Regions from separate parts of the Rummeliibacillus sp. SL167 genome, predicted to be linked through region 2. Evidence: riboswitches for the same ligand, from Rfam matches in the RefSeq annotation. Region 2 holds a riboswitch; each other region holds the start of a gene.
What was found. Region 2 has a riboswitch for thiamine pyrophosphate ahead of FEZ13_RS03090 (ABC transporter ATP-binding protein). Riboswitches for the same ligand answer to the same signal wherever they lie in the genome.
Positions count from the first base shown of each region.

Region 1 (10,301 bases), 1.7 Mb from region 2:
ATTTACAGAGAATATCTTGAAGGTTCCAGTATGCTACAGATAGCTAGGGGTTTGGAGGCTGACGGAATTCTGACGGGTGCAGGCAATCCCAGATGGCATACCAGTACCATCAATAAGATTTTGAGGAATGAAAAATATATCGGTGATGCGCTATTACAGAAAACCTATACGGTAGATTTTTTATCAAAGAAAAGGGTACCCAATAATGGTATTGTTCCACAATACTATGTAGAAAACAGCCATGAGCCTATAATCCCGCGTGAAATTTTTATGCAGGTTCAGGAACAGCTTGTCAAAAGAAGATGTGTGCATATAAGTAAGAATGGAAAGAAAAGAAACTATAGCAACAAGCATCCTTTATCACAGATGGTTTTCTGCGGCAACTGTCATGAAATATTTCGAAGGGTTCATTGGAATAACCGAGGAAAGAAATCAATCGTATGGAGATGCGTCAGCAGATTGGAAAACACCGGTTTATTTTGTACCGCTTCCACTATACTTGAAGATACGCTTAAAGAGAAAATTGTAGAGGCCATCAATGTAGCGGTCAGCGGAAAAAACTCTTTTCTGGCTATACTGAAAAAGAATATTGAAACCGTATTAAGCGTGGATTTGGATGAGACTACAGCAGACATTGATAAAAGGCTGGAAGAACTCCAAACCGAGTTGATCCAAAAGGCAAATTCAAAGGAAGCATACGATAATATTGTCAACGAGATTTACCGACTACGTGATCTAAGGCAAGAAACTCTTTCGAGAAACGCTCTCCGCCAAGATAAGAGGGATCGGATTGCTGAAATGACGGACTTCCTTAACACGCAAACCGGTGATATTACGGAGTTTGATGATAAACTGGTCAGAAAACTAGTTGAAAAAGCGATTGTATATGATGATAGGTTAGTGGTTGAGTTTAAGTCGGGGCTGGAAATAGAAGTGAAACTATAGGATTTCAATATGATTGCTGCCAGTTGAGGAGGAAACCCTTCTTAATTGGCGGCATTTTGTTTTATAAAAAAACATTTTTTTCTGTATAATTGTAACGGCGTGGTTAAATATGGATGTTAAAATATACAACTTAATTTCTTCAATCCAACCAAAGGCGGGCCCCAACGTTTATTATATGAAATGTGCAGTAAAAATCCTCAACACAATAATGCTGATGTTATTGTAGGTAAAGTATGGCTTTGGAAGATCTTACGCGGCTGCTATTGAGTTCTGCTACCTCATTTGCTTTCTCCAACAAACGGAAATTAAAAAGATTGGCCAGTTCATTTCATCTCATGATCCTGTTCTATACGAAAGAAGAGCAGAAATTAAAGGTTGCTTTTTTTGTCGTGTTGTAATATAATTAAAAAAGAAAAAAAGGGGAGCTTGCTTTAAGCAGGCTGAGAGTAAGCTGTTTGCTTAGACCCTTAGAACCTGTTGGTTAACACCAGCGTAGGGAGTATATCGATACTTTTGTATTTGAAGGACGCTTTCTACACGGGGTGTCCTTTTGTTATAACTAAATATTGTATTACTATATTTGCGAGGGAACTGAACAAGTTGAAAAAGGTTAAGACCTGACCTCTGGACCTGTCGGTTAATACCGGCATAGGGAAGCAATTTCTTATGCCGTATTGCGGCTGAAAGAGCTTCCAATCTTATTTGGAGGCTCTATTTTTATTTATAAACAGGAGGATATAATCAATGCCATTCATGGACGAAGTATTGAAAAGGAACATGCCAATTTGGGACAAATGCATTGCTACACCTTTTATCACCGAACTGCAAGCAGGCATATTGCCGTTTGAGAAGTTTAAGAACTACATGATACAGGACAGCATTTATCTAAAGCACTATGCCCGTGTTTATGGGAATGCCATGTATCACTCCACCGTTCTCAAGGATATTCAGTTATTTTATTCCGTCTTAAGTTTTCTAACGGATACCGAGTCTGCGGTGAGGTTGAACTACTTAAAGCAATTCGGAATGACCGACGACGACATAGAGCTGATAGCTCCCTTGCCAGAAAATAAGAAATATATCGATTTTTTACTTGACGCTGCGGAAAGTGGCAACGTTTGCGAAATGATTATGGCTGTTCTTCCCTGTATGTTGAGTTACAGCTACATATTCAGGAAGATCGCCGCTATGCCAGGAACCGCAAATTCTAGGTATTGGGATTTCATTCAGGACTATGCCGATGACGGATATTTTGAAAGCTGCAAGCTCTGGAGCGCATTCGCAGATAGCAAATGCTCGGCTATGCCGACGAAGGAACAGGAGCGATTGATGCATGTATTTGAACAGGCCAGTTTACTTGAACTTGATTTCTGGGAAATGGCATACAAGGAGTAAGCCATGAAAAGAAAGATCTGTTATGTTGTCGGTGCTGGGGAAAATTACGGCTTGGACTTCACCGCTTGTCCGGCGGATATGATTATCGCCGTTGATGCGGGCCTACGTTACATAGAGCAAAGCGGCATGACCGCCGATCTGGTGATAGGCGACTTCGACACTTTGCATTTCAAGCCGGAGCATCCAAATGTTATAGAACTGAATGCCGAAAAAGATGATACCGACATGTTGGCGGCTGTTCGAGAAGGCATCAAAGCAGGATATGAGGTCTTTCATATCTATTGTGGAATGGGCGGGCGCGTGGAACACACAATTGCAAATATCCAGCTTTTAGCTAAACTGTCCCAAAACGGCAAGCAAGGATTTTTATTCGGTAGGGACTGTATTATAAGTGCTATTACAAACAAGACTCTATTCTTTAATCCACAGGCTTCTGGCTTTGTGTCGGTATTTTCATATTCTGAAAAATCAGAGGGCGTTTATATAAAAGGCTTAAAATATGAGCTTCATAATGCCACATTGACGAACTCTTTCCCTATCGGGGTCAGTAATGAGTTCATCGGCAGAGAAAGCTCAGTTGTTGTAACAAACGGGACACTATTGGTTGTTTACCCAAAAATAATAACGGAGGTTTTTATTCTATGAAAAAGGTATTGAGTATAGCGGGATCTGATTGCAGCGGCGGAGCAGGTATTCAGGCCGACCTAAAAACATTTTCAGCTCATGGCGTATATGGAATGAGTGTCATTGTTTCTGTAGTTGCGGAAAATACGAGCCGGGTAATTGACATTCAGGATATAACGCCGGATATGATCTCAAAGCAGATCGACGCCGTATTTGAAGATATTGAGGTTGACGCCGTTAAAATTGGTATGCTCTCCACGCCACAATGTATGTGCGCGGTTGCTGAAAAGCTGCGGGAGTACAAACCTCACAATGTTGTAATAGACCCGGTGATGTACGCCAAAAACGGCTGCGCCTTAATGAAGCCTATGGCTGTTCAGACCTTGATTGATGTTATTATTCCCCTTGCCGATGTGCTTACACCGAACATCCCCGAAGCAGAAAAAATCGCTGATATGAAAATCACCTCTGTTACAGATATGGAGGCCGCTGCCCGAAAGATATACGACATGGGCTGTAAGGCCGTTGTCGTAAAGGGCGGTCATGCGGTTGGAAATGCTTTGGACGTTCTTTTTGACGGGGAAAGTATTTATCACTTTGAAACAGCCCGAATTGCCACGAAGAACACACACGGCACAGGCTGCACATTTTCGTCTGCGATTGCTGCACAGCTTGCCAAAGGATTGCGTATCAATGAGGCGGTCGCGGCGGCAAAGAAATATGTCACAATGGCTATTGAACACTCCCTTGCCATCGGAAAAGGCAACGGGCCTACCCATCATTTTTATGAGTTATATAAGTACGGCTTGAAAGAAAGTGAGGATATCTAACGATGGAAAGAGATTATTCGTTATATCTCGTAACTGACCGTAGCCTTATGACCACCGACACATTATCCGAAGCGGTTGAACAAGCCATTTTAGGCGGTTGCACAATGGTACAACTACGAGAAAAGAACATTTCATCCCTTGACTTTTTTAAGCTGGCAACAGAGATCAAAGCGGTTACGGATAGTTTCGGCGTTCCTCTTATTATCAATGACCGAATAGATATTGCTTTAGCTGTTCATGCGGCTGGCGTACATATCGGTCAGAGTGACATTCCCGCCGCCATTGTAAGGGAAATCATCGGTGATGATATGCTCATGGGGGTATCTGCATCTTCCGTTTCAGAAGCAATACAGGCACAAAAGGATGGAGCTGACTATTTGGGCGTTGGCGCGATGTTTCCCACGGGTACGAAAACAGATGCTGCTATCGTATCAATAAAGGAGCTGCAAAACATCCGGCAATCTGTCGCTCTCCCTATCGTGGCGATTGGCGGGATCAACAAGGAAAACGCTGGGCTGTTTCATGATATGGGGATAGACGGTTTAGCCGTTGTGTCTGCGATTATCGCACAGCCAAATATACGGCAGGCGGCCTCCGAGCTGAAGCGGATATTTCTGGAGGGGACAAACCTATGAACTTTCAAGCTGCAATTTTTGATTTAGATGGAACACTACTTAATTCAATGGACGTTTGGGAACAGATTGACATTGATTTTTTAAAAAAGCGCAATTTGACCGTACCGGAAAACTATGTCGCTGAAATCTGTGCCCGCAGCTTTGAGGAAGCGGCGCAATATACGATAGACCTGTTCGGACTGAATGAAAGCATTCCCGCAATTGTTGAAGAATGGAACTGTATGGCAATATCGAAATATAGGAATGATGTCGGCTTGACACCTTATGCGCTGGATTACTTACTTCGCTTAAAAGCCGAGAACATCAAATTGGCTATTGCCACGGGTTTACCCGAAGAATTGTATCTGCCTTGTCTGCAGAGTAACGGTATTTATGATTTATTTGATGTTATTTGTTCAACTGAGCAAGTCCCGTATGGCAAAGAGCGCCCAGATGTGTTTTTGCTTGCAGCGAAAAAGCTTGGTATTTCTCCTCAAAAATGTATTGTGTTTGAAGATGTGTTGCCAGCCGTAAAGAGTGCAAAGCAAGCTGGAATGATTGTTTATGGAGTGTACGATAAATATTCTGCACACCATCAATCCGAAATAATGGCGATTGCCGACGGTTATCTGCTTGATTTTCGTGATGCGCCATTACCGGATAAAGAGGTGTAAGTATGCCGGAGCTTTGGGATTTATACAATGAAAAAGGTGAATGCACAGGGATAACGCATGAGCGCGGGCAGCCCATACCACAAGGAATGTATCATCTTGTCGTTAGTGCTTGGATAACAAATAATAAAGGTCAGTTTTTATTATCGCAGCGTCACCCCGACAAACAATATCCACTTTATTGGGAATGTACTGGCGGCTCTGTGCTGGCTGGAGAAAGCAGTTTGGACGGAGCGATCAGAGAGGTTAAGGAAGAACTGGGGATAGATTTAGACCGCTCTACGGCTCGACTGCTGTTTCAAATCCGGCGCGACAGTATACAGGATTTTTATGATGTGTGGCTGTTTCAAGCCGATGTGCCTATTCAAGACTTAAATCTTCAATCGACAGAGGTTGTCAACGCTCGATGGGTAGACAAGGATGAACTGCTTGATATGTTCAGAGCAAAGAAACTACATCCGCTTATAGACTATATTTCAGCATATAAAATCTTCTCGAAATGATAGGGAGGAAGTATCAGTGAATTACACCATTTAAAATGTTACAAATAAATATGAACTTGACCGTGTCCTTATTTTTGCGCAACGGATATTTGACAAGAATGAACCTGGCTTGATAGTTAATTGGTCGGGTTAGTAGTAAGAAAAAGTGAACCATTAACTATTTAAAATATGAAGGACGATATCTTGCAGAATATTGGGTAAAATGCAAGGTTTTTTATATAGAGCTATGTTATAGTTATACTGAGGTGAAGGTTTTGGAGTGGATTGATAATCTAAATAGAGCAATAGGGTACATCGAATTACACTTGAAGGAAAAGCTGGATTATGAGGAAGCAGCAAAGATCTGCTGTTGCTCTCTGTCCAAATTCCAACAGATATTTCTGTTGTCAACCGGTGTAACACTTTCAGAATATGTGCGATACAGACGTATGACTATTGCTGCACACGAATTAATCAATACGGACATTAAGGTAATTGATTTAGCATTAATGCTCGATTATGATTCGCCAGAAGCGTTTACACGGGCTTATCAGTCGTTCCATGGAGTTCCGCCGTCTGTTACAAGGAAAACTCGAACCTTCGATGAATACGACCGGATTGTATTTCAAATACAAATTTATGGAGGGAGATCAAAAATGGGAGCAAACAAAATATTACGTATTGAAACTGAACGGCTTATTATCAGGAAGTTTGTACTGGATGATTGGAAAGATTTACTGGAAATTGCCATATCTAAAGAGCAATCACAGTTTGCTGATTGCGACCATACGTGGCCAACAGATGAAGAAGGAATTAAAGGTGCTGTCGAGTATTTTTCGAAAGAGCATCAGTTTTGGGCTGTTGAAATCAAGGATTTACACAAGGTAGTTTGCTTAACCAATTTTAACTTTATGGACGATGAGCAGACTCTGGATATCGGTCATGTTATAAATTCAGCATATTTTGGCAATGATTATGAATATGAGGCTCTTAAAGCTCTGTATAATTATGGATTTATTCAGCTGGGTGCCGAAAGAATACAAGCTTGCTGGGCATTGAATGATAAGGATAAACTTGCTCCACTTTTAAAACTCGGTATGAAGGTTACGGAGACAGGAATAACTAATAAATTCAGACCTGACATAGACGGGAGAATTTCGCAATTTGAAAGCTGCAAGCTTATCATTACAAAAGAAGAGTGGTTAACAAATCCGGCAAGATAAACTAAATTAACTTCACATATACTCATATTATGTAATTTAGTTGGTTCGTTATATTTATAAAATGCCCAATAGTGATTAAAACTGGTTTAAAACTGCATATCAGTATATATGGCCTGTTGAGAAATCAGCAAGATCTTTTTCCGTTATAAAAGCGAACAACCAAAGATGCTAAATGGTAATTTTGTTGTAGAAATTGATAATAATTTGAATATACTGACGGTTTACAGACAATGAAGGCACTTTATGAAAAAATGAAGAACTTTTTCGGATATCATTCTGACTCGTTGCATAGGGGTGATGGTAGGAATATTTCAGGTATCGGGTTGCAAGAGATGGAAGAAATAATACAGAACACGTTTCATAAATATCTCGAGTTGTGTAAAACAGCACTTCGAAATACCCCCTCTGTTACAGAAGGTAATGTCAAGAATAATAAAATAAATGACCTGAAATCTACTATCCAGCTGACTACACTCGCTGATACTCTTCCTGCATAGACATGTTTCCACATACGGATGATTTTTCAAAAATGACCGAAAAACCCATTGACATGTTCCCGCGTACAGATACCATAAAAAATGGATATCAGACATCAATTCCATCAACTCAAGCCATGTGGAGACGGTAGTATTGATGTCGAGGGTGTAAGCTTTGATATTACTGGAGTTGCTGGATAGCATCTAAATCGACTACTCAACCTAAAATGTGTTTTTTATGTTTGTGAAAGCATGTCAAAGTGTAGAAAAAAGGCCATAAAATGAAATAGGGTTGAGGAGACAGGATAGATGATGACTGCTTTTAAAGGGTTAAGAAAAGATATGATAAAAGTAACGTTTTTAAAATATGGTTATTATTAATGCAAATAACATGCGTGTGATATGTAAATATAGATGAAGTAAATAGGTGTATTAACTAGATACATACAGGAAGAGGAGGTCACTTATGAAAATTAAAATACCAAGTATTAATGGAGAAGAAAAGTACATCGTAGACAAGCAGTCGATTGTTTTAATTGGAGCTAATGGTTCAGGAAAAACAAGAATGAGTATTTGGATTGATGATAATAACGGTGAGATACCAATTCATAGAATTTCGGCTCAAAAGTCTTTAAATATGCCAGCAATGGTAAGTCCGACTGAATTAGAGATAGCAGAAGAAAAGTTTTTATACGGAAACACAAGTAACGATAAAAAATGGTTAAAAATCTATGGAAAGAAAAATAATAGGTGGGGCAATAAGCCTGAAACTCATCTATTGAATGATTTTAATATGCTAATGGAATTACTCATGACTGAGAACTATGAAAAGAGTATAGAATATCGCGAGAGTCATAAAAACGGAAATGTGGAGTTTGATAATGAAACAAGACTAGAAAAAATAAAATGTATTTGGGAAAATGTAATAACTCATCGTAAGTTGAAAATTAGTGCGGGCAAAATAGAAGTTTATGATACAGAATCGACAGAAGAAAGTGAATATTACAATGGTAGTGAAATGAGCGATGGAGAAAGGGCAATCTTCTATTTTATTGGAGAAGTTCTATCTGTACCCTCAGGTAGCCTAATAATTATTGACGAGCCCGAAAACCATTTACATAAATCTATATTAGTTAGATTGTGGAATGCTATTGAAGTAGCAAGACAAGACTGTACTTTTTTATATATTACACATAGTTTGGAATTCGCAAGTTTAAGAATAAACACACAAATCATCTGGGTAAAAGGAATAAAAAGTAGTTCGCAATGGGATTATGAATTAATTGAAGATGTTAATGCTACGGACAATTTAAAGCTTGAAATACTAGGAAATAGACAAAAAGTGCTTCTTGTTGAAGGTACGCCTAATAAAAGTATTGACAGGAAGTTATATGCAATATTGTTTCCTCAATATAATATTATTCCTGTCGAAAGTTGTAACAGTGTTATACAATACACAAAAGCTTATCAAAATTTAAGAGGTATTCATTACGCTGAAGTAAAAGGAATAATTGATAGAGACAGAAAAAGTGACGAAGAAATTTTTAGTCATAATAGGAATAACATTTTTTCTCCTGATGTTGCAGAAATCGAAAATTTATTTTTACTGCCTGAAGTAATTCGGATAGTCTGCATAAAGCAAAATAAAGAAGAATATGAAAGTATCCTTACAGCTGTTCAAGATAAAACTCTTGAGTTTTTAGAAAAAGAGATAGAATCTCAGGCACTACTATTTAGTAAACAGAAATGTCAAAATAATATTATTAGAATACTTAATGATAAAATAAATACAATTGAAGAGTATAAAAACAATATATATACAATTAAAGATGTAGTAAATATTGATGAGATTTATAATGAATCTAGACAGGAGTTAAAAATGATTGTAAATAATAGGGATTTCCTAAGAGCTTTAAAAGTCATTAATAATAAAGGATTATTGCCATATACTCAATTATCAAATTTCTTTGGTTGGAAGAAGGTTTATTATATTGATTATGTACTTCGATTATTAAATGGTGGAGATGAAATGAGTGGTGAGTTAATCTCAGCGCTCAAAACATATATAAGGTTAGAGGTATAAAGAGAGGTTCTTTTAAAATCTAATATTGGTACTTTACGGAGTATATTTTAAATATATATTTATATTTATCCGGTTGTAGCCAACATTAACCAACTATAGCTATGGTGATTAGATCAAGGATGGTATGACTTGCAAATGTAAAAGCCAGACATTAATTTCAGGATAATGATTATTCGGGCGAATTTGGAGGACAGTCAGTGTATTTTGGAAATAGATCGATATGTTTCCGTCTACTGATAGTGCCAAAAACTCAATGGATATGAGTTTTTTGGTCAAAAGTAGGAGTTTGAAAATCGTGATTTTTTCGCTACATGGGAATATATCCAAGAAAGTGGATTTGATAGTCAAGTGGTCAAATTAGATATCATAGTCCGGTGATAGTGCAGGTTAGGTGCTAGGCTCTTGCGACAGAGCAGTTTGGATGTTTTATTTGACGAGTGTCGAGTTGGATGTGAGGAATTATACTTATAAATATAAATGTGTTGTTAAAGTAATAATTAGATAATTCTACGTAATCGGGTCTATAGTAACATGCTAAGAATGGAGGTCAAGAAATGAAAATAGTATCCTTGTTTAACAATAAAGGCGGAGTTGGAAAATCAACGTTAGGTTTTCACTTGGGATGTGCACTAGGAGAACTCGGGAAAAAAGTTCTTCTAATTGATTTAGATCCCCAATGCAATATGACTATTTCTGGTGTATTTGAGGACAGTTTGCACCAGATTTGGCAAGATGAAGACTTATATATAGATGATTATGGAGCAGCCATTGAACAATATGGTTTAGAAAAAATATTAAGTAACCCTAGGTCAATTCACTTTCTTCTTAAACCTACAGAGGACGGATTAAATGAATTAACAAAATATCCACCTGTTATTAAACTCTATGATAATGTGGACCTAATCCCTGGACGACTTTCCTTACATAAATATGAAAATAAACTTGCAGAGCGTTGGAG
Region 1 is NZ_VCBM01000001.1:2,369,749-2,380,049, reverse strand. It holds gene FEZ13_RS10685 (recombinase family protein) at 1-945, shown strand, start outside; TPP riboswitch at 1,354-1,462, shown strand; gene FEZ13_RS10680 (TenA family protein) at 1,690-2,340, shown strand; gene FEZ13_RS10675 (thiamine diphosphokinase) at 2,344-2,985, shown strand; gene thiD (bifunctional hydroxymethylpyrimidine kinase/phosphomethylpyrimidine kinase) at 2,982-3,794, shown strand; gene thiE (thiamine phosphate synthase) at 3,797-4,429, shown strand; gene FEZ13_RS10660 (HAD family hydrolase) at 4,426-5,082, shown strand; gene FEZ13_RS10655 (NUDIX hydrolase) at 5,085-5,582, shown strand; gene FEZ13_RS10650 (GNAT family N-acetyltransferase) at 5,837-6,784, shown strand; gene FEZ13_RS10645 (AAA family ATPase) at 7,727-9,343, shown strand; gene FEZ13_RS10640 (ParA family protein) at 9,898-10,301, shown strand, end outside.
Region 1: it holds a riboswitch for thiamine pyrophosphate, as region 2 does, so the genes downstream of both, FEZ13_RS10680 (TenA family protein) here and FEZ13_RS03090 (ABC transporter ATP-binding protein) in region 2, are expected to answer to the same signal.

Region 2 (10,391 bases):
AATGTTATTTCTTCTATCATAAAAATTTCTCCTAACTAAAATAAGTTGTTCGCTAAGTCTTTATCCCGCTTTAACGGGCAGTAAGACCCCCATCTCAAGATTTGGAGAGAAACGAGAAGATAGATGGGGGATGAGTTGCCGCATGCGTCCGATTGGTTTGGGCGGGCAGGATGTTGGTCCCTCAGATTTTGCCACAGGACGTGGCGCTTTTCACTTAAGTTCCTCTAGTTCAATAGGGGATGAAGAAAACCCCCCACTGATGGCAGTTTCACTTTATCCCGCTTTAACAGGCAGTAAGCTTCCCACTGATGGCAGTTTCACTTTATAAACATAGCAGGTAAATCTAATATTAAAAATTTTAACACTTTCTTTTTAATATATAAATTTAATTTTGTATAATAGTATTAATTTGAAATAATAATCAAAATAATATACTTCATACAAAATTTAATTTTGTTTGGACGATATTTCGAAGCGAGATTTTGAAGAATTGAAAGGGAGAGTTTTGATGGAGTCCATTGTCAGTAAAATAGTAGATGATTTAGATTTACAAGTATTGGATATTTTACAAAGAGATGCACAAATTAGTAATGTAGAAATTGCTAAACGTGTGAATTTATCCCCTCCTGCTATTCATGCAAGGATCAAAAGGTTAGAGAATGAAGGATATATTAATCGGCAGGTCGCTATTTTGAATCAAGAAAAATTAGGATTTGAATTATTATGTTTTATCTTTATCAGCACGAATGTTCATCAAGCAAAACAGTTGGAAGTTTTAGAGAATGAATTGGCTGCTATGCCAGAGATTTTAGAGTGCCATTGCTTAACAGGAGAATATGATTATTTGTTAAAGGTTGCGAATAAGGGACGTAAGGAATTAGAGAATTTTATTAGAAAATTAAACAAATTAGGTATTACGCGTATTCAAACAAGCTTAGCTTTACGAGAAGTTAAACAGTCTACCATTCTGCCTATTTTAGAGGAAAAGGATAAAAAATCATTGTAATTAGATAATAAGGATATGTGTTGCCCACTACAAAGAGCCAAGGAAAATGACCTCCTTGGCTTTCAATTTCTGCTGATAACTATTTGTCCGCGTTAACCACGCACAAACCACCAATAAAAGCAGAGGAGAAGTGAGGGACGACTGCCAATAAAAGCCCACTCCGTTTAACTAACATTTTGTATTATGAAGAGAATTCCCACTGGCTGAGTATCACTTTATCCCGCTTTAACGGGCAGTAAGACCCCCTACCTCTAGGTTTAGAGAGAAGCGAGAAAGATGGGTGGCGGAACAACTGCCGCATGCGTCCGATTGGTTTGGGCGGGCAGGATGTTGGTCCCTCAGGTGTTGCCACAAGACGTGGTGTCTTTAACCTGAGTTCCTTTAGTTCAGTGGAGGATGAAGAAAACCCCCACTGATGGAAGCTTCACTTTATCTTCTTCTTTTACCGATTTCTTTTGAAAGAGATGGCCTTATTTTCTCTTTTTCAAAAGCGACTAGAACATGAAATTTATTTTCTGCTGTTGTAAGGATATCAACAACAGTTCCCTTGCGTCCTTTTATTTTTATAGGATCATTGATTGCAGGTAATGTTTCACGGTATTGACTCAATACAATTGTCTTGTTTTCATAAAAATGAACAATATACATTTGCCATTATCTCCTTATTCATAAAATTTCATTTGTTCATTTTATGAATAGAGGAGAAATATAGAACAATTCCTTAACGGCTATAAGGAAAGGGGGAATGGATTACTTCGTTTTCTACTTTGACACGATATTATCCATTACGTCATTGATGTTGACATGATTTTTTATCACACCTTTTTTAAATAACCAATTTTCGGTTTTTCCCCAGCTTTTTTTTTCTTGATAGCCGAATGGTAAACCATCGTCCTCCATACGTGGTAATAAAATCTCTAAACTTTTTGTTTCTACGTCTTTATCCAATGGAAAGCTATCATTTTCATGATCAAGTAGGATTTGTAAGCTTTCTTTTGGATTTTTTTTCACTTCTTCTTGTCCCTTGGCAACTGCCTTCCAAAATCTCTTAATAGCATCTTTTTTTTGATGGAATGTTTTTTGACCGGTGACGAGTACTAGCTCGTAATTATCGGGCACATCATAATCGCTATTTTGTATGCTTTTCATATCATAGCCTTCTTTGTTCAGTAGAACAAATTCATGATTGATGTATCCTCCAATTATGGCATCTACACGATTTGTTGCAACAGAAGGTATCAAATCCCATCCTACATCTGTCATTTTTACCTTGCTAAAATCACCGCCATCCGCTTCTACCATCGTTTTAATGACAGCCTCACTCAATTCACTTGATGAGTATCCAACATTCTTTCCCTCTAGATCTTTTGGTGAATGGATACCAGATGATTTTTTCATCATTAGTTCATCGAGTGAATGCCTTACAAATGCAGCTACTGAAATAATTGGGATTCCTTCAGATTTGGATAAAATGGTTTGATTTTGATAGCTAATGGCTAAATCTACTTTTCCAGTAGCAGCAAGCTTCAATGGGTCATTTGTATCGGCGGGCATTTCAATTTTGACATTTAATCCCTCCTCTTTGAAATAGCCCTTTTCTTGAGCTACATAGAAAGCTGAGTGCACAGCATTAGGATACCAATCAAGCATAATACTGATATGATCTAGTTTCTTCCCATTCTCTTCCTTTGGTTGCGCCTTTCCATTACAGCCGGCAGCCACTATGATGAATATCAATAGGATCACTATATTTAACCATTTTTTCATTTCTCGACAACTCCTATTTGTTAGTTAGAATGATTCCATTTCACGCGTGTTGATTTGACAAAAATTAGGCCGTCTGTGGCGTAATTTTTGAGAAAACCTGTATTTTTCGGACCATTTATATAGATCTTCGCTGCGTCTTGCTCGTTCCTTTTGTGTAGCACATATTCGAAAAAAAACAATCCAATATCCTGCGGAAAGAGCGAATAAAGTCTTTGAGAGAGCAAATAAATCTTTTGAAAGAGCGAATAAAATCCCTGAGAGAGCAAATAAATTATCTCAAAGGGCGAATAAATACTTTATGGATAAAATTGGATAATCAATGTGCCTGATTCCATTTATTGATTATTCTTTTTTCTATCCATGAAGCTAGTGCAAATAATAGAATTCCCACGATGGTTAGAATGGTAATGGCTGCAAAAACACCTTCTGCATTTAAATTGCCAGACATTCTTCGACTATAGTAGCCTAATCCCTCACTTGCTCCCAGCCATTCACCGATGGTTGCTCCAACGAGTGCAAAAACGATTGACATCTTAAAACCTGAAAAGAAGGAGGGAAGAGCCATTGGAATATGTAATTTTTGAAATATTTGAAACCTGTTTGCACCCATTGAGCGCAACAACTCAATATATTCCTGATCGCATGATTTCAATCCATCATAAGTTCCTACTACAATCGGGAAAAAGCAGATCAAGATCGTCACAGCGACCTTGCTCCAAATGGTATATCCAAACCACAGGACGAAGATAGGGGATAGTGCAATAATTGGGACCATTTGTGAGATGACAACTGCTGGATAAACCATTTTTTCGATTGTTTTTGAAAAAAACATACAAATAGCTAGAAGGACGCCACTTATAACAGCAAGCGAAAACCCAATGATAAATTCGAGCATTGTAGCACTTAAATGCTCGATCAACAAGGGACGCCAGTTATAAATAATCATCTGTATAACACCAGTTGGCGCGGGAATGATAAAACTTGGTATAATCTCTGCACGTACAAGCCATTCAACGATTGCTAGTACGATGATAGAAAATAACAAAAATAAACGATAGGTTTGAAAAAATTTTTTAAGTGGTTTCATTGGCAATCTTCTTCTCCAACTTTTGACGTAATGTCACAGCTTCTTCAGAAAGAAGCATTTCCGGTTTACGTGGACGTGACAAGGGTACTGAAATTTCTTCTATACGGTGATCTGGATGTAATAACAAAATCCGATCACTCAAAAAAATGGCTTCTTCTAAATCATGAGTGATGAAGACAATTGTTTTGTTTAAATCTTGCCACATGGACAATAACCATGATTGCATTTCTTTTTTCGTTAATGCATCCAGCGCTCCAAACGGTTCATCGAGTAATAGCACATTTTTCCCTGTCAATAAAGTACGTAAAAAAGCAGCACGTTGTCGCATTCCCCCAGATAGTTGTTTTGGTAGAACATGCTCATATCCACTAAGTCCTACACGTTGTAACCAGACGCCCGCTTCTTCTTTTGTGATATGTACATCTTGTTGAATTTCAGAAGCAATCATGATATTGTCAAGGATCGTGCGCCAGGGGAGTAGCAAATCTTTTTGTGGCATATATCCGACATCCCCTAGTGAAATGTCTTTTTGGTCGATTTGAATATCGCCTTCATCTGGTTGAAGGAGACCAGTCATTAATCGTAAAATGGTACTTTTCCCTGTGCCACTTCTACCAATAATAGAAATAAATTCGCCATTTTTAATTTCCATATTCAAGTGAGAAATAACTAGATTTTTTTGCCTTTTCTCATTGGTGTAGCTATAAGATACATTTTTTAGAACGACAGTCATTTTTTCTCCTTTCTAACTGCAAATTAAAAACTGCTTCCTTTTGAAGAAAGCAGTTTCATAAAACATAAAATTCCATGTCTTGGAAACTACTTTCCTACGCTAGTATGAACTAGATCAGGTTCAAAGGGTACAATCTCAGCCAAAGGGCGCCCCTAGTAGATTCAAACTTATTTAATTGTTGATCTTGTTTCAGCAATGTTTTATGCAACCAAAATGTAGTGGCAGGAGCATATGTTTTATGCGACGAAAACGCAACTGCAAGTACAGAAGAAACCCACCTCAATAGGTGACGAGATGAATTTGCTTGAAAAGCCAATAAAAAAACCACTCAAAGGAAGAGTGGGCTGAACAACATACATAATTGTCCTAACTCACTTCCCTACGCTAGCGTAAACTAGATCAGGTTCAAAGGGTTTAGAACGACTGTTCAGTCTCAGTCCTCAAATAGGGACACCCCTAGTGCTAATTCGTTTTCATATATAGCTTATCATGAAGATAAATTTATGCAAGACTTTTCTTTCGGCTGTTCCACATAGAAAGAAAAAACTTTTTTATAAACAGAGTTAGAGCAATCGCTTATGAGTCATTTTTTATCTGGATTCTATATTACGAAATTTATACAAATCCTTTTTCTTTTGATTTGTATAAAATGTAAGATGCAAAGCAAACTAATAGCGTAATTCAACTAAAAAGGAGGAAATAGCATGCCTGATAAAATGACTCCAAGATCTCACGGTAGCTACGGACATGATGAAGAATTAGGAGAAGAATTTTCAGTTCCAGAAGAAAATAAAGCGAAATCTCCAAAAAAGAGCTCTAAAACGAAATTTGAGAAGATGAAAGAAAAGGCGATTGAAATAGCTCGACAAAATCTTGAATAAAGGCGTATAGGCGGCGAAAATCGTGTTTAACTATGCGGTTTTGCCGCTTTTTTCTTTAAATATCAGTAAGTCTATCAATTGTTTTACAAAATGCTTTGTTACTGGTAAGATGAAAAGAAATTTTGAAAATTACAAAGAGGTAATGGAATATGTGTTTAGTCAATTTTCATTTTCAAAATCATCCAAAATATAAATTAATAGTTGTTGCCAATCGTGATGAGTTTTATGAACGGCCTACAAAGCCAGCACATTATTGGGAAGATGAACCCAATATACTAGCTGGACGTGATTTACTACAAATGGGGACTTGGTTAGGTATATCTAAAAAAGGCAGATTTGCAGCAATAACAAATTATCGTGATCCCAGTTTACCAGAAACAGGTCGTTATTCGCGTGGCGAGATCATTCGTCATTTTTTGACAAATGGTACGGAACCGGACATTTTTATGGAAGAACTCATAAAAGAAAGAAAAAATTACGGTGGTTACAATATTATACTTGGTGATCCTAATGGTTTGTACCACTACAATAATGTACTGGATGAGTCCAAAGATATAAATGCAGGCACACATAGTTTAAGCAATCATTCCCTCAATACACCGTGGCCAAAAGTTGTAAAGGGTAGAACAAGATTAAATGAATATATTCAAACAAATCAAGAAGAAGTGAGTATCGATATGCTTTTTAACCTTGTAACCGATCGTTCAACAGCAGATGATGGAGAATTACCCCACACAGGTGTTGGGGTGGAAATGGAAAGATTGTTATCACCTATGTTTATAAAAATTCCGAATTACGGTACTAGGTCATCTACTGTTTTATTAGTAGATAAAGAGAATCGTGTGACTTTTGTAGAAAGAACTTTCAAGGAAGGCGATTTTCAATTTGAAAAAAAATATGAGTTTAAAATCGAATAATGGATGATTCATCATGTAAAAAATGATCACAAAAATTTAAAAAATTTACTTTTTAGTCAATGAGAGAGGCTATTCATTTCTCATTGATTTTTTTGTGGATTTATTGATGGATCAACGATATTCAATCTATCTTCCTCATTCATTGATAGAAAATTTCTATCAATGAATTAATTTTTTCTATCAATTATTTATTTATAAAGGCATTGAACAATACGGGACAATATGATATTATTCAAAACAAATCTTATAAATCTAATAGGATATATAGGATTAGGGTGGTTTAATCATGTTAGAGGAGGGTTTTATTTGAGTAAAGTTAAACAAAGCAAAATGAAAACAAATGGTTGTAGAATTTGTGGAAATGACATCTTCATTAGAAGTTGTATGTCCTAGAAGCCAGTATTGATTAAAGGACTGTAATCATTGTTCTAAATAGAGGATTGGAAAACTATTTATTTATCGATTAATGAATCTGATCTTAATACTTGTTATCTAAAAACATAGTAAATTTATAAGAATAATAAAAATAAAAGTCCTAGTCTATTCTATTCTAATTTTTATCTAACATGGAAGTGATGCTTATTTGAATTTCAACGAGAAAAGAGGAGATGTAAATGAAGAAAAATTGGATAGCAATGATCCTGACATTGATCGTTTTAACTATAATATCTGCTTGTACTAATTCCGCTACAAATTCTACTAAAAAGGATGCAAATAATGGTTCAAAAGAAAAAATCACAACCTTAAAAGTAGGGGCATCCTCAGTACCTCATGCAGAGGTTTTGGAGTATTTAGCAGATGATCTTAAAAAAGATGGCGTCAAGTTAGATATTAAAACAGGCTTGGATGGTATCCAAATGAACCAAATGACAGCAGATGGTGAATTAGATTTTAATTATTTTCAACACACACCCTATTTAGAAGAAATCAACAAACAAGCTGGGTTGAATTTGGTAAGTGTTGCTGGAATTCATATCGAACCTTTTGGTGTGTACTCTAAGAAAATTAAAAATATTAAAGATTTGCCGCAGGGTGCGAAAGTAGCAGTACCAAAAGATGTTGTTAATTTTTCTCGTTCCTTATTATTATTCGCCCAAAATGGAATTATTGAATTAGATTCTAAAAAAGAAGGCGACTACACGACCGAAGATATTACAAAAAATGATAAAAAAATTAAATTTATTGGTGTTGATGGCGCATTATTAAATCGTTCTCTTGAAGATGTTGATGCTGCAGCTATTAATACAAACTATGCATTAGAAGGCGGCTTAGATCCTGTTAAAGATGCACTTATTATTGAAGATGCCAAGTCCCCATATGTGAATATCATTGCTGCATTACCTGAGCGAAAAGATGACCCTGCCATTCAAACCGTTGTGAAATGGCTCACAAGTGAAAAGGCTAGAAAGTTTTTTGAAACAAAATATAGTGGGGCTGTCGTACCTGCATTTTAGAAACTTGTGATAAAGTGAAGCTTCCAGCAGTGGGGTTTTCTTCATCTCCCACTGAAATTAGAGGAACTTAAGTGAAAAACGCCACGTCCTGTGGCAACACCTGAGTGACAAACATCCTGCCCGCCCAAACTAATCGGACGCATGCGACAGTTCATCCCCATCTATCTGTCTCGTTTCTCTTTAAATCTTGAGATGGGGATCTTATCTTACTGCCCGTTAGAGCGGGATAAAGAAAGTAGGTTGAAAGAATGATTGAGTTTATCGAAACAACAAAAGATTATCACATCCATAATCAAGTAATTCGTGCATTGGATCATGTCAATTTAAAAATAAATAAAGGCGATATTTTTGGCGTAATTGGTTTCAGTGGTGCAGGAAAAAGTACATTGATTCGTACGGTTAATTTACTAGAAGTACCAACTGAAGGAAAAGTGTTAGTAGACGGTAAAGACTTAACACAATTATCCAAAAAAGAATTGCGGAAAGAAAAGAAAAAAATCGGGATGATTTTCCAGCATTTTAATCTACTTCAATCGAAAACAGTTTTTGATAATGTAGCTATGCCGCTATCGCTAGCCGGTGTAAAGAAAGAAGAGATTAAGTCACGAGTCAATGAAGTTTTAGAATTTGTTGGTCTTGAAGAAAAAACAAATGTTTATATCAATCAATTATCTGGTGGACAAAAACAACGTGTTGGCATTGCACGGGCATTAATTACAAATCCTAAAATTTTGCTTTGTGACGAAGCAACATCTGCTTTAGACCCACAAACGACAAAGTCCATTTTAAATTTATTGAAACGAGTTAATATCGAATATGGTATTACCATTCTCATCATTACTCATGAAATGGGAGTCATACATGAAATCTGTAATCGTGTAGCTGTTATGGAGAAAGGTCGCATTGTCGAAACAGGCAGTGTATTGGATATTTTCTCTGATCCCAAAACTCAAACGACTAAAAACTTTGTTCAATCTGTTGTACGAGATGAAATTCCTGACTCTATATTTGAACAACTTAAACAAGCAAATCCAAACGAACGAATTTTCAAGTTGAAATTTATAGGCGTAGATGTTGGACAGCCAGTTGTTTCGGAGGTAGCGAAAAAATTCAATGTTGACATCAGTGTTTTATTTGGAAATATTACAGAACTTCAACAAGTACCGTTTGGAAATTTGATCATCGAAATGATTGGTGATTCAGCAGAGACAGATAAAGCTGTTCAATATATAAAGAACAGAAATGTACAAATAGAGGAGGTTATTGCAGATGGAAGTGAGTTCAGAGATCCTTCTAAACGCGATCTGGGAAACCTTATATATGGTTAGCATTGGATTGTTCTTTGGAGCAATTCTAGGATTTATTTTAGGGATTATTCTGGTTGTGACAAGAAAAGGACATATTCTAGAAAATAAATGGGTTTTTGGTATTGTCAATCCAATTGTGAATATATTCCGTTCCATTCCTTTTATCATTTTACTTGTAGCCATCATACCATTCACTCGTTTGCTCGTGGGTACGGCAATCGGTACTACGGCTGCTATCGTTCCATTGGTTTTACACATAGGTCCATATATTTCGAGATTAGTTGAAAATTCTTTACTTGAAGTGGATGGAGGGATCGTCGAAGCCGCAAAGGCAATGGGGGCTACTCCTTTTCAAGTGATTCGAAAGTTTTTAATTCCTGAAGCCTTTCCTTCACTTATTTTAAGTGTAACAACTGCAACGATTGGATTGATCGGCGCAACAGCAATGGCTGGTGCAGTTGGTGGCGGAGGCCTTGGAGATGTGGCGATCACATACGGATACCAACGATTCGATGATATGACTATTTTAGTAACCGTCATATTACTGGTCGTATTTGTCCAACTCATTCAAATGATTGGCAATAAATTAGAGAGACATTTTAGACATATATCTTAGAAAAGAGGAACTAACATGAAAAAATGGAGTTTATATTTTGTTGTTGCTGTACTATCGATCTTATTGGTTGCTTGCGGGAGCAACGATAAAAAAGCAAATAGTGGTGATAACAAGACAGTTAAGGTAGGAATACGTAGCTCAGAGATCAAAACTTGGGAATATATCAAAAAACAAGCTGCAAAAGAAGATATTAACCTTAAACTAGTTGTATTATCTGCACAAGTGGATCCCGATCAATCATTAGCGGACGGGGATATCGATATCAACGCTTTTCAACATATTGCCTATTTAGATTTATTTAATCAAAGTAACAAAACAAATATTGTACCAATTGGAACAACTATCATTGCTCCGCTCGGTATGTATTCCAATAAATATCATTCGTTGGATGAAGTAAAAGAGGGAGCTACGATCGCTGTACCAAACGATCCATCAAACTGGGGACGTGCTTTGCTTCTATTACAAGAAAATAATCTTCTAACAGTTTCAGACGATTTTGATGGAAATGGTGGGAAAGACCGTATTAAAGATAATCCGAAAAAATTAAAAATCGTGCCAGCTGATGCTGCAACATTACCACGTGTATTAGAAGATACTGATTTCGCCATTATTAATAATGGAGT
Region 2 is NZ_VCBM01000001.1:692,294-702,684, forward strand. It holds gene FEZ13_RS03060 (GNAT family N-acetyltransferase) at 1-20, opposite strand, end outside; gene FEZ13_RS03065 (hypothetical protein) at 143-328, shown strand; gene FEZ13_RS03070 (Lrp/AsnC family transcriptional regulator) at 509-1,006, shown strand; gene FEZ13_RS03075 (hypothetical protein) at 1,436-1,654, opposite strand; gene FEZ13_RS03080 (ABC transporter substrate-binding protein) at 1,769-2,773, opposite strand; gene FEZ13_RS03085 (ABC transporter permease) at 3,090-3,860, opposite strand; gene FEZ13_RS03090 (ABC transporter ATP-binding protein) at 3,847-4,593, opposite strand; TPP riboswitch at 4,668-4,757, opposite strand; TPP riboswitch at 4,953-5,061, opposite strand; gene FEZ13_RS19305 (hypothetical protein) at 5,298-5,474, shown strand; gene FEZ13_RS03095 (NRDE family protein) at 5,624-6,391, shown strand; gene FEZ13_RS03100 (MetQ/NlpA family ABC transporter substrate-binding protein) at 7,006-7,845, shown strand; gene FEZ13_RS03105 (methionine ABC transporter ATP-binding protein) at 8,094-9,173, shown strand; gene FEZ13_RS03110 (methionine ABC transporter permease) at 9,115-9,768, shown strand; gene FEZ13_RS03115 (MetQ/NlpA family ABC transporter substrate-binding protein) at 9,784-10,391, shown strand, end outside.

Region 3 (10,391 bases), on a different contig from region 2:
TGGAGATTACACATTAAAAATAGTTGCTCGTGGCTATCATAGCCAAGAAATACCTGTTACGATCGGTACAGAAGCGACAACAAAGAATGTCAGTCTAAAACCATTCTACACGTATCCAGGTGGAGAAATAGGTTACGATGATGGTACTGCAGAAAATGCACACGCCTTTAATGCTTCTGGCAATGCATGGGCTGTGAAAATATCACTTCCAGAAGGAAAAGAACAAGCTATCGTAACAGATGGCGTATTCCGATTCTGGGATACAACATGGCCAACACCTGGTGATACGGCATTTGAAGTTGAAGTATGGGATGCAGGTGGAACGGATGGTACTCCTGGTAAAAAAATTGCCGGTCCTTTTGACGCGACTGCTCTACGAAATGGAGAATGGACAGCTGTTGATCTAAGTGAGCATAATATCATTGTCAAAGATGATTTCTTCATGGTATATCGTCAAACAAACGCACATCCAAACACACCAGGACTTGCAACCGATGAAGACGGCCAAAATGCTGGAAGAAGTTATCAAAGCGTTTCAGGAAGTTGGTCAAAATCACCAGCTGATGAAGGAAACTATATGATTCGAGCACGCGTAAGCTATGAAGTGAATAATCCAGTCATTACATCTCCAACCGCAAACAAAGTGACAAATGAAGCAGCTATTCAGGTTGAAGGTACGGCTTCGCCAACAACTGAGATCACGCTCAAACAAAACGATCAAGAAATAGGACAAGCTGTTGTAGGCGATGATGGCCAATTCTCGATTCCAGCTACATTACAAGAAGGTGCTAATACATTCTCGGCAGTCTCTAAGCTAGACGGTAAAGTAACTGGTGAATCTGAATCTGTCAAAGTGATTCTAGATACAAAAAAACCATCCCTAACCATCGATAGTCCAAAAGATGGTTCTAAGACAAATCGAGAGACGGCTACCGTTGAAGGTTCCATTAACGACGAAAATCTTGATTGGGTTCGAGTAAATGGAAAAGATGCTAAAGTGACGGATGGCAAATACACTCTTCGTATTCTTTTAGATGAGGGAGTCAACGACATTAAAGTTATGGCAAAAGATAAAGCTGGCAATAAAGTAACGAAAAAAGTTTCGATCGCTGCGGATTATTCAGCACCCGTTATTGAAAATTTAACGCCTGCGGATGACATTACGCTGACAACTGGTAAAACAGTTAAAATCACATTTGATAGCGAGCCAGATTTAAAATCAACATTCTATATTCATATGCCGTTAACGAATGTGAACGGTACCGCACAAAATGCAACAGAATTACCACTATCCGAAGAATCACCAGGACATTATGTAGGATACTGGACTGTACCAGAAGGAACCGTAGCGGATGGAGCGGTTATCGAAGTAAAAGCAGTAGATAGCTTTAAAAACGAAACACTTCAAAAAGCTGCAGGCAAACTTTATATCAACATTTCAAAATAATGAAAAAGCCTCTGATTGCTTAGGAGAACACTGAAAAACTATAGAATCTCTATTTTCATTGATAAAAATCCATCTTTTCTTTAATTTTATGAACTAAAAAAGATTATTTTTATCATTTTTTTGAAGATGCATTGACTTTTTCAGTGGCCTCATTGCTTAGTCAGAGGCTTTTTACTGCATTTATGCTTCCCCACCACATCAGTACTTAAGTAAAGTAAGAGATCGATTGCTTGGGAATAATAGACCAATTGATCTCAAACAATAGAGAGGAATGGAGAAGATTCTCACTATGTCGAAGCTACAGTTTATGAATTTTTTAAGTATTATCTAAATAAAACTCACTTTTCTTTTACATATGATTTCTAGCTTTTCATTTGATTAACTTTCAAAAAATCCATGGAATTTTATGAATGACTATCACATCTAACTATTTCTCACCTCCATACCACGCATACAATACGGTAAAAAGGTGGGTAGATAATGGATGAATTTGAACAATTATTGGAGAGTATATTGCCACCAACAGCCACTATTTTGAAAATACAAAACGCCAATAACAGACCTGCAATATTATTGGCAGATATAGATGGCGACAGATTAAAGGAGCTAATTGTTGCATATGAGTTTAAAGGTGAAAATTATCTACTATTACTAAAAAAATCTTATAATTTGTGGTGCCCGATGATTGAAATAAAAGGTAAAGGTTACGCAATTACTGATTTAATGGCTGTCCCACTGACTACTCAAGGTGTTAACTCATTAGTAGTGGGGTGGCAAATAGAAGGTATATGGTCACAACTTGTTTTGCTGCAATGGAAAGTCTATGGTTTTATCAGTTTACTAACAAATTACGTATATTATAGTAAGCTTTTTGTAGAAGACATGCCCGGAAGATTTGGTAAAGATGGCCAATTTGAGTTGGCTATATGGATTCATGATACTGGAGAGGCTAACATGGTGGAGGTTTATCGCTATAACGGTACAGATCTGGAGATTGCTCAAGAGGTATATCCATACTATTTCAAAAAAATGGTTGCTTACTATAAGCGACTATTACAGAAATATGATTTCTCATGCTATTGGTATTACTTGGCAGACGCACAACTGAAGGCGGATGAAGCGGATCAAGCGCTTGTTTCAATTGACAAAGCATTAACTTCTGAAATACTATATCCATCCAAAAAACAAATGTTAGAACTAAAAGAACGAATATTGCATAAAACATCTTAAAAGATGTTCCTTCCTATTTTCATTCATTTTGATATAATGAAACTGAAAAGTTCATATGTATGAAGAATGTAGGGGGGCTGGTGATGCCAGCTGAGAATGTATCCGATAGATACTGACCCTTAGAACCTGATCTGTTTAATATCAGCGGAGGGAACATCAATTAAAAATCATGATATATTATAATAAACGATTTTTTAAATGTATGTTAACGTCCGGAATGGTTCCGGGCGTTTTTCTTTACTTTGAACTAGTCAAAAAACAAAATGGAGGCAAGAAAGTTGAAAAAATTTTATATGTTTCTATTAGTATGCATATTAGTATTGGCGGGTTGTCAGTCCAACAACTCAAAAGATGCAAAGGAAACCTCAAAGAAAAAATTGAAAAAGGTAACAGTTGTTTTGGACTGGACACCAAATACAAACCATACGGGACTATATGTAGCGAAGGACCAAGGATATTTTAAAGAACAAGGCTTAGATGTAGAGATTATCCAACCAGGCGATACAGGGGCAGATCAACTTGTAGCATCTGGAAAAGCTGATTTTGGGGTAAGCTATCAAGAGGGAATCACACAAGCTCGTGTACAAGGGGTTCCTCTCGTATCGATTGCAGCAGTTATTCAACATAATACTTCTGGTTTTGCGTCACCAGTAGCCAAAAACATTCAAACGCCAAAAGATTTTGAAGGAAAAACTTATGGTGGATGGGGTTCACCCGTTGAAAAAGCCGTTATCGATTCATTGATGAAGACAGAAAATGCAGATGTTAAAAAGGTAGATATTATCAATGCAGGAGATGCAGACTTCTTTACAATGGTCAAAAAAGATGTAGATTTTGCATGGATTTACTATGGTTGGACAGGTGTTGAAGCAGAACTCCGTGGTGAAAAACTAAATATGATTTATTTAACAGATTACAGTAAAAAATTAGATTACTACACGCCTGTTCTAGCAACAAACGAAAAAATGATTCAAAATGATCCAGAAACAGTAAAAGCATTCGTCAAAGCTGCATCTCAAGGCTATCAATATGCGATTGATCAACCAGATAAAGCGGCAGATATTCTCATCAAAGCAGCACCAGATTTAGATCCTAAATTGGTAAAGAAAAGTCAACAATGGCTTGCTGACAAATATCAAGATGACGCTAAACAATGGGGCGAACAAAAGCTTGAAGTTTGGGAAAACTATGCAAATTGGATGGATGACCATGGTCTACTAGAAGGAAAATTTGATCCTAAAAAAGCATTTACAAACGACTTTTTACCGCAATAATAGCAGGACACTGAAAGTCAATTTAGCTCTAAGAATATGATAAAAATAAACTTTTTCACTTATAAAATGAAAGAAAAAGCAGATCTTTATCAATGAAAATGGCAGTTCTATAGTTTTTCATTGTTCTCTAATAACAGTAGTGGGGGCTGCTTCATCCCCTTCTATATGTTAGTAGGTTTTAAGAGGAGATCTTACTGCTAGTAATGAGTCAATGAGGAATAAAGGAGGAAATCATCATGGCCAATTCTTTAATTAGTGTGCAAATTTTACCGAAAACAGAAAATTACGAGGATGTAATTCCTTTTGTGGATGCGGCGATTAAGGTGATCGACGAATCTGGTGTCAAATATGAAGTGCATCCCCTTGAAACAACGATGGAAGGGGACATATCAGCATTAATGGCGATCATTAAGAAAATGAATGACAAAATGATTGAACTCGGATGTGTCAATGTGATTACGCAAGTAAAAATTTTGTACCAACCCACAGGGATTACAATGGATACCTTAACGGAGAAATACCGCTCATGAAATGGTTGCGGAGCAATGGGGGAGCGATTATTGTCCTCCTTTTTCTTTTAGGTCTTTGGGAAATCATTGTGAAAATCACAGGCACACCAGCGTGGCTATTACCAGCACCCTCTCAAATATTTTCAGAAGGATTTAAAGTGATTCCTAGTTTTTCAACAGATATTTTGGCAACGACAAAGCTTGCCATTCTAGGACTTGTTATCGGTAGTGCTGCTGGTTTTATCATTGCTGTTATTCTACATATTTTGCCGATCGTACAAAAAATGACTTACCCTTTGCTTATTTTATCGCAAAATATTCCGATTATTGTTTTAGCACCTTTGCTGATCATTTGGTTTGGATTCGGTCTTTTGCCAAAACTGATTGTTATAGCATTAGTTTGCTTTTTCCCGATCGTTGTTGCAGCACTAGATGGCTTTAAAAACACAGCGCCCGAACTCAAATATTATATGCAGATGGCAGGCGCTTCGAAAACACAAATGTTTTGGAAATTAGAATTGCCTTATGCTCTTCCTTCACTGTTTTCAGGTCTTAAAATCTCAGCAACCTATAGTGTCATGGGAGCGGTTATTTCAGAGTGGTTAGGTGCAAAACAAGGAATTGGGGTTTATATGACCTTATCTCAAGCATCCTTTCGTACCGATCATGTATTTGTAGCAATCTTTACCATTATGCTTTTAAGTGTACTGTTGTTTGGTCTTATTCAAGCATTTGAAAAGCTATTCATCAAGGGGAAGATAGAGAGGTAGGGAAATGTTATTAAACATTGAACATGTCAAAAAAAGCTTTGCTGAAACAGAAGTTTTACGAGATATTTCGCTCCATGTAGAAGAGGGGGAATTCGTTGCCCTTCTTGGACCATCTGGAAGTGGTAAAAGCACTATTTTTAACCTAATCGGAGGGATCATGGAGCCAGATGATGGAGCGATTACATTAAATCATAAAGTGATCCACGGTAAACGAGGATTAATCGGCTATATGCCGCAGCAGCCATCGCTATTTCCGTGGCGAACAGTCCTTGAAAATATTGTACTTGTGCAAGAACTTACGGGTAAACCCAATAGACAAGAAGCGAAAGAATGGCTAGAAAAAGTGGGGCTACAGGAATTTGAAAATGCTTATCCTATTGAGCTGTCAGGCGGTATGAAGCAGCGTGTTGCCTTTATACGGGCCATGCTGAGCAAACAAAATCTGTTGTGTTTGGATGAGCCATTTTCAGCTTTAGATGAATTCACACGGATCAGTATGCAAAAATGGCTGCTTTCTGTATGGGAAACAAATCGAAAGTCCATTTTATTTGTAACGCATAGCATTGAGGAAGCACTATTTTTAGCAGATCGCATCTATATTTTAACGAAGCGTCCCACAATGGTGAAGGAGGAGGTTATTGTACCGTTTGCGAGACCTAGGGATGAAAGCCTCCTTAATACAGAGCCATTTTTCCATTTAAAACAAAAGATTTTTAAACAATTAAAAGATGAATTAGATGAAGGATTGTAGAAGGGAGAGGAGCAAAGTATGATCATTGATGCGCATATTCATTTTGACCAATACACGAAAGAGCAGCAACAGCTTATTTTAAATGACATGCTGCCAAACAAAATAACACATCTTATTGCTGTTTCGACTGATCTACAGTCATGTATCGCCAACTTAGCTCTTTCACAGCAGGATGATCGTATTTTACCAGCTTTCGGTTTCCATCCGGAACAGCTATTACCAGATCAAGCGGCTCAGACGAAGCTATTCGATTGGATTCGAGAAAATAATGAGCATATGGTTGCAATTGGAGAGGTAGGTTTGCCTTATTATTCAAACAAGGAAAAATCAGTTTGCTATGGACCTTATCTTGAATTGCTCGAAAAATTTGTCGTCCTTGCAGCAGAATTAGATAAACCCATTGTTCTACACGCTGTTTATGAAGATGCAGATCAAGCAATTGAACTATTAGAGAAACACCAATTGACCGCTGCACATTTTCATTGGTTTAAGGGAAATCCACAAACTGTAGATAGAATGATTGCTAATGGATACTACATCTCTGTCACACCAGATCTTCTATATGAAGAAGAGATTCAACAACTCGTTCAGCGTTATCCATTGGAACAAATAATGGTTGAAACGGACGGTCCATGGCCATTTGAAGGCCCTTTTAACGGACAGATGACCCACCCCAAAATGATCAAAGCGACCATTGAAAAAATAGCAGAAATCAAGCAACGATCAGTGGGAGAAGTGGCAGACATGCTTTATAAAAATACATGTCGTTTTTATCCCGTATGAACAGGCAGTGTCTCTACTAAAAGACTTAAGCAATCAGTGAAGGATCAATGGGAATTGACTGCCGGTAAAGGCATGGTCGAACTAATAACACCCAATGAGGATGAAGCGAATTCCTACTGGGTGAATCTCACTTGATCGATTCATAAGAAAAACTTCCTTGGATGATGAATCGAGGGAGTTTTTCTTTTTTTAAGATTGCTGATAAAGAATATATTCTGTCATTGAAAAAATAGGCTGGAGCGTTCTAAGTAGTATATATTGAAAAGATTAGCAGTCTATAAAAGAAAGAAGCGTGTTATTGACTGTTTCAGTATCTTTCTAGCACTGCATCATTATCACCACTGTTTTTTTCACTCTAGCCAAGAAATGACGTTATTTGTTTGAATCTAACCGCTTTAGTAAATACTAATTGTACAACTCTCCTAAAAAAGAAAGGGGCTAGACTATGAGTAGGTTACCATGGGTGATGACACAAGAGTGGCATGATGTATGTTTTCTCCACTGGCCGATTGCACCGGAGGATATACGTCAATATGTACCAAAAGAATTGGAGATTGATACGTTTGATGGAGCGGCTTGGTTAAGTATTGTCTATTTTCAGATGAAGGAAATGAGAGTGAGATTTATGCCGGCGATACCGCGTATCAGCTCTTTTTTAGAATTAAATGTGCGAACCTATGTGAAATTTAAGGAAAAATCAGGTGTTTATTTTTTTAATTTAGATGTCAATCAGGTGCTAGTTGCTAAGTTTGCAGGTATAGGAGGTATTTTACCCTTTCAATATGCGAATATATATGAAAAGAGAAATCATAACATTTTAACATTTCAAAATAGAAGGGAACAAGATGGTCAAACTCCAGAGATATTGATCGCATCTGTAAAGCCTACATCTGAGCCTATTATGAAAACACCATTAGATTTTTGGCTGACAGAACGACATTATTTATGGACAAAAGCGATGGGAATGTTAATCCAACAATATAATGAACATACACCATGGATTTTACAGCGTGCTCATGGTATCGTTCATGAAAATACGATGGTTCCATTTTTAATGTGCCAAGTACAAGTGCAACAACCAATTGTGCACTATGCTGAGTATAAAAAGGCTTTCCTTTATTTGCCGATGAAGGAAAGCCATGCAGAAAAATAATACTGATATCTATATGAACTTTTAAAGATGAATCATCCTTAAATAGACAAAATAAAACAATATTTTACATAAAAAGATAACAGAATTTGAAAAAATTATTTCACGATTACCCATTAACATATATCGCTTTATAAGTTAGGCAAGATTCAAATATTCATTGACTTCGTTAGTATCAATACAAGATTTGATATATGTTATGTCAATCGTTTTTGATTCTGCTAGCATTTTTGCGATAATGCGGCGAAGAATTTCGCTTTTTAACAAATGAATGAAATCAGCATTTAAATGATACGCTTTTGCATCATTGTATGCTTCGATCAATAATTCATCTGATAATGTATCCAATTGTATTTTCACCTCCAAAAATAAACTACGTATAATATATGAAGTGGAAGAATATATTAATAGTTGCTAAGTTTGTACACTTAATTTACCAAATTGTTGGATAGTAGACAACCTGCCATTTATCCACAAAGAGCAGTGGATAACCTATGATTAACCTGTGATTAACCTGTGTGTATAAACATCTAAATGCATTTAAAAGAGTGTGGAAATTGTGCATAAACTTATCCACAGTTTAAGAATCAAGAAAAATTTGTCGAAAACTTTTTGTGAAAACTTCGCTTACAATTGTTATTTCGAGTGAATCTACCATAGGAAGAAAGATTACGAATCGCCTCAATCTCTTCATATACAGGTTGATTCAAAAGTTTAAACACTTTATCACGCATAAACAGGGATCCCCCATTCTGAAAATCAAATAATCAGTAAAAGTAAGAGGATTTGAACAATTACCAGTAAAATCTCGATTGGTTCACCTGATACTCGGTGGAGGTGAAAAAACCCCATTGTGTGAAGTTTCATTTCACTTTGTGATTATTGGTAGATTATTACGGTCAATCCATTAAAAAAGCAACCTCATGAGAATCCCATAAAGTTGCGACGATCACATGTGTGAATAAGTTCCTGAAAGTGACTTCTCACCACCCTATGAATGAGAAAAAACATAAGTTCTTCGCAATGGACAAGTTCACTATAGCATAAACTCTCTTTGGACAAAAAGAAATTTTGTTATTTACGCATGTACAATTTTTTGAGAAGGAAAGGGTAGGTACCTCTCTCTTATTTCGAATAAATATTTAAAAACTACTTGATTCAAAATAAAAAGTTTAAAGAAAGATAAAATCTCCTCTATTTTAATGTCTATTTTTTCTGCCAAGGTCATATTTCAGTAACTTATGCTGAAAAAAGTAAAAAAATAAGTAATAAAATATTTCATTTTTCTGATTTGTGAGTATAATATATACAATGACTAAATTTAAACAAACGAAAGAAGGATTTTTCATATGTCTTTATCTATGAACCCACGCATGGCCGAACTAGGTTTACCTGGAATTCGAAAATTTTCAAATCAATTGGTTAATTATCCAGATGCGATTAACTTAACAATTGGTCAACCAGATTTTCCAGCACCCGAATTAGCAAAACAAGCAGGAATTCAAGCAATTGAAAATAACTTAACAACATATTCTGCAAATTCAGGTATATTTGAACTACGTAAAGCCGCGGCCGCCTTCTTCGAAGAAAAATATAATTGTCATTACAAACCGGAAAATGAGATTGTTGTAACAAATGGAGCAACTCAAGCCATTGACTCTGTTTTTCGTACCATCTTGGAACCCGGAGATGAAATTATTTTACCAGCACCCATTTATTCAGGATATGAACCCATTATTACATATTGTGGGGCAAAATCTGTTTACTTAGATACAACGGATACGAACTTCCAGCCATCTGCTGAACGCTTAGCAACATTGATTACACCAAAAACGAAAGCGGTTTTATTTAACTTTCCATCCAATCCGACTGGTGCAACGATCTCTCATGAACAAATGGATGCTCTAGCAGATGTTTTAAAAGATCAAGAGCTTTATATTATTTCAGATGAAATTTATAGTGAAAACACATTTGTTGGGGAACATCGATCATTTGGATACTATCCGAAACTAAAAGACCGTTTATTCCTCATTCATGGGCTATCTAAATCACATTCTATGACTGGCTGGCGTATCGGCTTTTTAATGGCAGATGCAAGATTGATAAGTGAAGTGACAAAAATTCATTCATTCAATGCCATCTGTGCGGCACTTCCTAGCCAATATGCAGCAATTGCAGCATTAACCAGCTGTAAGGATACACCACAAGAGATGAACAGAAGCTATATTAGACGTCGCGATTATGTTTTTGACCGTCTTACTAAAATGGGCATTGAAGTAAAAAAACCGAATGGCGCCTTTTATATCTTCCCATCCATCAAAAAATTTGGTCTCACATCCGAAGAATTTGCACTTCGTTTGATGAAAAGACAAGAGGGCGGCGTTGGGGTTATTCCAGGCTCTGTCTTCACACCTTATGGCGAAGGGTATCTCCGTATTACTTATGCATATTCAGATGAAGAACTAAGAGAAGGTATG
Region 3 is NZ_VCBM01000002.1:266,168-276,558, forward strand. It holds gene FEZ13_RS12665 (S8 family peptidase) at 1-1,447, shown strand, start outside; gene FEZ13_RS12670 (hypothetical protein) at 1,928-2,677, shown strand; TPP riboswitch at 2,738-2,847, shown strand; gene FEZ13_RS12675 (ABC transporter substrate-binding protein) at 2,956-3,951, shown strand; gene FEZ13_RS12680 (thiamine-binding protein) at 4,188-4,481, shown strand; gene FEZ13_RS12685 (ABC transporter permease) at 4,478-5,230, shown strand; gene FEZ13_RS12690 (ABC transporter ATP-binding protein) at 5,235-5,981, shown strand; gene FEZ13_RS12695 (TatD family hydrolase) at 6,000-6,764, shown strand; gene FEZ13_RS12700 (YqjF family protein) at 7,210-7,917, shown strand; gene sda (sporulation histidine kinase inhibitor Sda) at 8,053-8,262, opposite strand; gene FEZ13_RS12710 (aminotransferase class I/II-fold pyridoxal phosphate-dependent enzyme) at 9,264-10,391, shown strand, end outside.
Region 3: it holds a riboswitch for thiamine pyrophosphate, as region 2 does, so the genes downstream of both, FEZ13_RS12675 (ABC transporter substrate-binding protein) here and FEZ13_RS03090 (ABC transporter ATP-binding protein) in region 2, are expected to answer to the same signal.